One region of the Acinetobacter sp. WU_MDCI_Abxc222 genome, then DNA from elsewhere that is predicted to be linked to it. Evidence: predicted binding sites of a transcription regulator. Region 1 holds the regulator's gene; each other region holds the start of a gene.
What was found. The regulator PhoB, encoded in region 1, activates phosphate uptake and scavenging genes when phosphate is short. The targets are predictions, from matches to a motif close to TGTCATNAANCTGTCATAA.

Region 2: a site for PhoB is predicted at 1,076-1,094, ahead of KTJ10_RS05735 (NAD(+) kinase). Genes of this name have one in related genera too.
Region 3: a site for PhoB is predicted at 703-721, ahead of KTJ10_RS00900 (porin). Genes of this name have one in related genera too.
Region 4: a site for PhoB is predicted at 1,108-1,126, ahead of KTJ10_RS09935 (inorganic phosphate transporter). Genes of this name have one in related genera too.

The regions. Positions count from the first base shown of each region.
Region 1 is NZ_JAHPVG010000006.1:92,807-95,018, forward strand. Features, by position in the region: gene phoR (phosphate regulon sensor histidine kinase PhoR) at 1-763, opposite strand, end outside; gene phoB (phosphate regulon transcriptional regulator PhoB) at 773-1,483, opposite strand; gene KTJ10_RS10990 (TetR/AcrR family transcriptional regulator) at 1,738-2,212, opposite strand, start outside.
Region 2 is NZ_JAHPVG010000002.1:377,582-379,793, forward strand. Features, by position in the region: gene mrcB (penicillin-binding protein 1B) at 1-1,029, opposite strand, end outside; gene KTJ10_RS05735 (NAD(+) kinase) at 1,215-2,123, shown strand; gene KTJ10_RS05740 (YeaC family protein) at 2,120-2,212, shown strand, end outside.
Region 3 is NZ_JAHPVG010000001.1:187,306-189,517, forward strand. Features, by position in the region: gene KTJ10_RS00890 (YARHG domain-containing protein) at 1-177, shown strand, start outside; gene KTJ10_RS00895 (HIT family protein) at 195-608, shown strand; gene KTJ10_RS00900 (porin) at 864-1,982, shown strand; gene KTJ10_RS00905 (YidB family protein) at 2,091-2,212, opposite strand, start outside.
Region 4 is NZ_JAHPVG010000005.1:139,966-142,177, forward strand. Features, by position in the region: gene KTJ10_RS09935 (inorganic phosphate transporter) at 1-1,061, opposite strand, end outside; gene metH (methionine synthase) at 1,526-2,212, shown strand, end outside.

The DNA of each region.
Region 1 (2,212 bases):
CTTCCTGATCGGTAAATGTTTCGATATAACCACTCAGTACGGTTAATGGGGTACGAAGCTCATGCGAAATATTATCGACAAAGTCTTTGCGCATTTGCTCAAGGTTATGCATACGAGTCACGTCGTAAGCCACCAATAAACGACTTTCTCCACCAAATCGAGTGAGCTTAACCTGTACATAACGGTCATCATCAAAATTTGAGTGAAGCTTAATCCCATCGGGTGCCTGATCAATATTGTTAAAATATTCAATAAAGGTCGGCTGACGTAAAATCGTTAAGAGGTTTCGGCCACGGTCAAGTGGACTAATCCCTAATAAACGTTCAGCAGCAGGGTTCCACCATTCGATTTGATGTTGGTCATCAATTAGAACTACGGCCTCAGCAAGGGCAACTAAGGAAGATTGCGCTCGGTCAATTAAACCGACCATTTCGGCCTGAACAATTCGTTCCTGACGCTGAGCACGGTAAACATTAAATAATAATGCACCCCAAATCCCGTTAAGATTTGGAGGCACATCATAAGGTTTATTGGCAATCCAGTCATTGACCAGATATAAAGAACGCAACTGGAGTGTAAAAAACACCACAAAGGCGATAAAAATACAGCTCCAGAAATACCCAAGGCCTAAACCGACTAAACCGGCAATAATTAGAAAAAATAATAAGAGCCGTAAATCTTGTTTGGCAAACGTCCATAAACTACTGTAGCGGGAAAGTTTTTGTTCACGTACCTGTTCGGGGACGGGGTAGGGTTCATACATAAATCTTGGTTAACCTGCGGCTAAATCTGCACGTGTTGAGAAACGGTAGCCAGTTCCACGCACAGTCTGAACAAATCGGTCTACACCAAAAGGTTCTAAAACTTTACGCAAACGGCGAATGTGCACATCGATAGTGCGGTCTTCGATATATACATTACCGCCCCACACCTGATCGAGCAACTGGGCACGTGTATATGCACGCTCTGGATGGGTCATAAAAAATGCAAGTAAGCGATATTCAGTTGGGCCCATATCTAAAATGCTGTTGCCAAAGCTAACACGCTGGCTTACAGGATCAAGAATTAAGCCATTGGCATCAATGGTTTTTTCACCACTTAATGCATTAGCACGACGCAGAACTGCCTTAATACGTGAAACCAGTTCACGTGTTGAAAAAGGCTTAGTCATGTAGTCATCTGCACCTGCGTCAAGACCTTGTACTTTGTGGTCTTCTTCTCCGCGAGCAGTCAACATAATGACCGGAATTTCTGCTAGGTTTTCATCTCGTTTTAAGCGGCGACATAAATCGACACCACTTACGCCTCCAGGTAACATCCAATCAAGCAAGATAAGCGCCGGACGTTGGTCGACGATAATTTGATGAGCTTGTTTGGCATCTTCTGCCTGTAAACACTGAAAGCCTGCCATGTCCAAAGACGTATGGATCATTTCGCGAATAGGAAGCTCATCATCGACAATTAAAATATAGTCATCTTTCACAGCGCAATATCCTATAGATTTAACGGTGAACCGTTTTGTAGTTATGACAGGCTTATTACAAAGATTAATTATGACAATTTCATTGCAGAAAAGTCTATAAAATTAAATTTAGCAATAATTTGTGACAAAACTAAGGCAAAGCTATGACCAAATTGTGACATGAAGAATTTAATTTTCTTAAAATTATTCAATAGCTTATAACTTTAATCACTTAACTCGTTTTGCACATTTATGGCTGTCAAAAAACTTTAATATTATTTTGAAACTTGCGCTAATAAAGATAAGAAAACGATACGGCATGCGGTTAAAACCTGCTCAAGCGACTGTTCAAACCCTCCCATGACCCATCGAATCGCAATTTGAGTGACATATCCATTTAAGCCAGTTGCGATTAAAGAGAGCTCATTTTCATGGTGTTGAATTTGCGGCATGGTCAGCATAACAAAGGCTTGAATCATGCGATCAAATTGCGCAAGTGTTTCTTGAATGGTGGCCTGATTATGTAACTCTTGTACCAAAACGGCATCGACATAGATAATACGAGCTAATCTTGGGTCGTCTTTTAAGGTCGTCAGCAGTGCTCTTAAACCAGCATCCACCATTTTTTCTGGATCGGGTGCAGCTTTAATCACGGCTTGCATCAGATTTTGCTGTAATTCTTCAATCATTTTTAAAAAGATGGTTTGGAATAAATCTTCACTTTTCTTAAATGATTCATAAAAATAACGT
Region 2 (2,212 bases), on a different contig from region 1:
ATTTAAAGGACGTGCAATTTCATCTTCATATTCTGCTTGAGTTAAATAACCCATTACACGCATGTTATTTAACACGGTATCGCGGCGTTTTTTTGCACCTTCAGGATTTTTCCAAGGGTTATACAAAGAAGGGCCTTGCACTAAACCAACTAAATAAGCTTGCTGTGCAACGCTAAGCTCACGTAAAGGTAAACCAAAATAAAATTGAGAAGCCAAACCATAGCCATTAATTGAGTAGTTACCATTTTGGCCTAGATTTACTTCATTTAAGTAGGCTTCTAAAATCTCATCTTTGCTGTAATGCAGTTCAATGAGTAAAGCCATTAATGCTTCATTAACTTTACGTTTGAGTGTACGTTCAGGTGTGAGGTAGAAGTTTTTAACTAATTGCTGAGTCAGGGTTGAACCACCTTGACGTTTACCACCTGTGATATTACTCACTAATGCACGGGCAGTACCACGAATTGAAATACCGTGATGATGATAGAAATTACGGTCTTCTGTTGAAATTAAAGCTTCAATAAGTGGTTTAGGGACATTATTCAGTTTAATGAGAACACGGTCTTCATTATGTTGAGGGTAGATCCCGCCAATCAGAAGTGGCTCTAGTCGTGCAACACCAGTTGAAGAAGGTTTTGTACTTCGAACTTCAGCAACCTGATCATTTGCAAAACTTAACTCTAGTACTTGTTCGGGTTCAACACTGTCACCGTAATCAAAACCACGTGTATGGATATACATGTTGCTACCCTGAGTAACATAGGTTCCAGACTTGTCATAATTACTTGAAGTTTTGTAACCCAAGAGTTTTAATTCTTGAGTGAAATTTGCTTGGGTAATAGGCGCGTTATTATAAATTTCCAAAGGTCGTGCAAACACTTTGGCGGGAATATCCCACCGTTGTCCTTCAAATTTTTCACGGATAATATTATCTAAACGAATCAGATAGATACTAAGAGCAATAAAAGCACCAATGACCAAAATGGAAAAAATTAGTGCAAAGAAACCGATACCACGTTCAAACTTCATAAAAATGAGATAAAACCCTAACAATGCCTGTAATGATGCGATAGCTTGTCATCAATTTGCAATGATAAAACTGTGAATAATTGGAAAACTTAGATTGAATTTTACAGCATCTTGTTGTTATGTTTTTTTAAATTAATCAGGTTAATGTTATTATAGCCAAGTATCGCAGCGGAGCTTACTCATTCGTGCAAATTTCACATAAGTCCTTCAGAAACGTCGGGTTAATCGGTCGACCAGATAAATCATCAGTAGTAGAAACACTATGTTTAATTCATGATCATTTGTTGAACCTAGGCTTAAACCCCATTTTTGATCAGGAAACTGCTGAATTAGTGCCTTATGATCATGCACAAATAGTAAGTCGTCATTTATTGGGTGAAGTTGCTGATTTAGTCATAGTTGTTGGAGGTGACGGTTCTTTACTTCACGCTGCTAGAGCTTTAGTTCGCTACAATACGCCTGTTATTGGCATCAACCGTGGGCGGTTAGGTTTTTTAACTGATATCAAACCTTCAGAAGCCATTTTCAAACTTGACCAAGTACTTCAAGGGCATTTCCAGCTTGACCGTCGTTTCTTGCTTGAAATGGAAGTACGAACAAATGGTGAAGTCATTTATGACGCTATTGCCTTAAATGATGTGGTTTTGCACTCGGGTAAATCGGTACACATGATTGACTTCGAGCTTAATATTGATGGTCAATATGTTTACCGCCAACATAGTGATGGTTTAATTGTTTCGACTCCAACCGGATCAACGGCTTATGCATTGTCAGGTGGTGGCCCAATTTTACATCCAAGTATGGATGCTATTGCATTAGTTCCAATGCATCCCCATACATTGTCATCACGTCCCATCGTAGTCGGTGGTCAAAGCGAAATTAAAATTGTTATTCGCGAAAATCGGGTGTTACCAATGGTGAGTGCAGATGGACAACATAGTGTCTCGCTCAATGTTGGAGACAGTTTACACATCCGTAAACACCCATTTAAACTAAGTTTATTGCATCCACCAGGTTATGATTTCTATATGGCCTGCCGTACCAAACTTGGTTGGAACCAAGATTTTGAATCTTTTCAAAGAGATGAATCATGAATATTGAACAAATGCTATCTGTTTTAAACCCTGAAATTGTGGAGCGGTTAAAAACAGCAGTAGAAATTGGTAAATGGCCAAACGGCGTT
Region 3 (2,212 bases), on a different contig from region 1:
TTGCAAGACGATTACAATTTGATTTATGCATCAAAAGGCTTTTGTTTTAAAGATCCTGATGCAAAAGAAAAATATGGTAATGAAAACTGTCATACGACAAAACCAAAGTTTTCTGACAAAGAGCAACAACGTCTAGACGCTATTAAAGAACGTCAAAAAGAATTGAAATGTAAATGATTTTAAAGGAATAATACATGGCATATGATGATCAAAATATCTTCGCAAAAATTTTACGTGGAGAACTTCCAGCGATAAAAGTATATGAAGATGATCAAGTTCTAGCTTTTATGGATATTATGCCTCAAGCCGATGGTCATACATTAGTTATTCCAAAAACGCCTGCTGTAACACTGCTAGACTTACCTGCTGAAGCAGCTGCATATACCATACAAATTGTTCAGAAAATTGCTAAGGCAATGGAAAAAGCGCTCAATTTGGAAGGTATTGTATTGATGCAACTTTCTGGAGCAGCAGCAGGACAAACTGTTCCACATGTTCATTTTCACCTAATTCCAACAAATGTGCATCATCTTGGACGCCATGCTGTTGAATTAGGAGATCAAGAAAAAATTAAAGAATTAGCTGAAAAAATTAAAGCAGCTCTTTGATTTTTAAATGGTTAAAGCGGAGTTTAGACTCCGCTTTTTTTCGTCTAAAAACTATAAAAAATGCAAAGAAACTAATTTATTACTAAATTTTAAACGTCATAAAACTGTCATTTATTCTTCACTTCTCTGTCACAAAATTTGTCGATACTGCATAGCAAGTTGGTGAGCTTTTGTAACTTTTTGTACATCAGTCAACTACAAAATAAATAGTTAGCTAGGCATACGCCATTTTTAAATACTTTTGGAGAAATCTCAATGAAGAAATTGCTACTCGCTGCCGCAGTTGCAACTTTGAGCATAAACGCGGTGCAAGCAGCGCCAACTTTGTATGGCAAACTAAATGTTTCTATTAACCAAGTTGATAATAAAAATTTCGATGGAAAAAGTGACGTTACCGAAATTAACTCAAACTCTTCTCGTATTGGGGTAAAAGGCGAAGAGAAATTAACTGACAAATTATCTGCTGTTTATTTAGCTGAATGGGCAATTTCTACTGATGGTTCAGGTTCTGATACTGACCTTAGTGCTCGTAACCGTTTTATCGGTTTAAAAACTGAAGGTGTTGGTACATTAAAAGTAGGTAAGTATGATTCTTACTTCAAAACTGCTGCTGGTGGTAACCAAGACATCTTTAATGACGATACACGTTTAGATATTACTAATATCATGTACGGTGAAAACCGTTTAGACAACGTGATCGGTTTTGAATTAGACCCTAAGTTATTAGCAGGTTTAACATTCAATATCATGGCTCAAACTGGTGAAAGCACCTCTGATAATAAACAAGGTGAAACTGGTAAAGACAGCAAAAACGATAGCTTTGACTCTGTGTCAACTGCGCTTGGCTACGAAAACAAAGACCTTGGTTTAGCAATTGCTGCAGCTGGTGACTTTGGTATTAAAGGTAAATATGCTGCTTACGGTCTGAAAGATGTCTATACAGATGCTTACCGTGTAACTGGTTCTTATGACATTGCTAAATCAGGTTTTGTAATTGGCGCTTTATGGCAACATGCTGAACCTACTGATGACTTGACTGCTTATAAAACGTCAAAAACTACGCGTGTAGATGGCGTTGATAAAACTACAGATACCTATACAAACTACAAAGGTTTAGAAGAAGAAGCATATGCAGTAACAGCTGCTTATAAAATTCCAAACACTAAACTTAAAGTGAAAGCAGAATATGCTTCTGCTGAAACACAAGTAAGCGGTAAACAAGATCGTAAAATTGACTTATACGGTTTAGGTCTTGATTACCAAATCAACAAACAAGCTCGCTTCTACGGTATCGTTGCTCAACAAAAACGCGACTGGATTAAAGAAGACGACAAACAAACTGTTGTAGGTACTGGTATCGAATATAACTTCTAATGAGTTAAGTTTGATTCAAATCTAAAATAAAAGGGCTAACGCCCTTTTATTTTATTATTCAGTTTTAAAAAGCCGATATTTTTATATCGGCTTTTTTTACTTTGTAGCTTACTTTAAGAAACCACTTACCAGATTCATAACGTTTTGAATATCTTGGTTGGCTTCTTGATGGTCAGTACTATCACCTTGAGGTGTTAACGAGTCAATGACTTGAGGTAAGACGGAAGCAA
Region 4 (2,212 bases), on a different contig from region 1:
GCCAATGCAGGCACGACTTCTGGAGTTTGCTGTTTAGTTTGAATATATTTAGTCAGAATAACACGTGCTTTTTCATCAGTTAATTCTGGCTGATTTTGCTTCAACAATACGGCAGTTTGAGAAGAAAGCTGATGGAATGATTGAACTTGTTGTGTATCAAGATTTTTATTTAATGAATAAGCCAATGGTACCAGACCAACCAAAATCAGCATGATGAGTCCCATACCCTTTTGACCGTCATTAGAACCATGTGCAAAACTTACACCTGTACAGGTAAAGATCAAAATTGCACGAATGATTGCTGGTGGTGGTTTATTACCTTCCGGTGGTTGGAATAATTCTACTTGGCGTTTAAAAATAGTTTTAACCAACAAGAATACAATCGCTGCAAAAGCGAAACCAATTAAAGGTGAAAATAATAATGCCTTACCGACTTTAATCACCTGATCCATATCAACACCACTGGTCGTTACGCCAGTCGATGCACTCAATAGATGGTTCATAATGCCCACACCCAAGATTGAACCAATCAAAGTATGAGAGCTAGACGCAGGAATTCCTAAGAACCATGTACCAAGATTCCAAAGAATTGCAGCGAGCAACAATGCAAAAACCATTGCGAAACCTGCACCGCTACCCATATTCATGATCAGTTCAACAGGCAGCAATGCAATAATGCCGTAAGCGACTGCGCCGCTTGCAACCATTACCCCAAGGAAATTACAAAAACCAGCCCACATGACTGCAACTGGTGCTGGTAAAGCATTGGTGTAAATCACTGTTGCCACTGCATTTGCAGTATCGTGGAAGCCATTTACAAACTCAAAGCCTAAAGCAATCAAGAGTGCAGTTGATAAAAGAATAACTGAATAAAGACTCAAAGGTGGTACATGCGCTAAATCCGCACTCACCTGAAATCCAATATAAATAAGTGTTGCAACAATAATCGTCAGAAACACCGGCATAAAAAATTTAGGTGTCGGGACATGTACATTCGTCGATTTGACTTGCAGGTTTGCCGCAAGTTTTGAATCCGAAACAGGGGGTAGATTAGAATTCATGCAGACGGTAAGAGGATAAAAAAATCCTCTGTATTCTTAAATTAAATTATGACAATTATATGACAAAGCGGCGCCTGATGAAGTCAATTTTTCACATTTTGACCTCATTTGATGCACCTTTCCTCTATGATTTTTATTTTTTTATTTAAATACAATAATTTACATAAATCCCCACCCATCTATTTTATGACGATTTTTGAAGCAAAAATATCTAAAAAATTACCTGAACGACTACTTTTTAAACACCACAACTGTCATAAAACCGGATATTGGAGATGAAATATTTCAATATCATGATCATTTTATGAATATTTGATGAAAAAACAGTCTTCATTTGTCATAAAAGCCGTTTTTTAATGAATCTATTACAGTGAATGATGGATCGTTATAGGTCATCAATTGCGCAACTATTCTGTTACAATAGCGCCGCATTTTTAAATTCATATAAAAGATCGGGGTTTTCTATGTCTACGCTTGCCACCCTAAAAGCGCTTCTTGCTAAACGCATTCTGATTATTGATGGTGCAATGGGAACTATGATCCAGCGCCATAAATTGGAAGAAGCTGACTACCGTGGTGAGCGTTTTGCCGATTGGGCACATGACTTAAAAGGTAACAATGACCTTCTAGTTCTGACACAACCTCAAATCATTCAAGGTATTCATGAAGCTTATCTTGATGCTGGTGCAGACATTATTGAAACCAACAGCTTTAACGGCACACGTGTTTCTATGTCGGATTACCACATGGAAGATCTTGTTCCAGAGATTAACCGTGAAGCAGCACGTTTGGCCAAAGCAGCGTGTGAGAAGTATTCGACTCCAGATAAACCGCGTTTTGTTGCAGGCGTGCTTGGGCCAACATCACGTACTTGTTCAATTTCACCTAATGTAAATGACCCTGCCTTTCGTAACATTACCTTTGATGAGCTAAAAGAAAACTATATTGAAGCGACTCATGCGCTGATTGAAGGCGGTGCAGATATCATTTTGATTGAAACCGTATTTGACACATTAAACTGTAAAGCTGCGATTTTTGCGGTTAAAGAAGTCTTTAAACAAATTGGTCGCGAATTACCAATTATGATTTCAGGGACCATTACCGATGCATCGGGTCGTACCTTAACAGGTCAAACTGCAGAAGCATTCTGG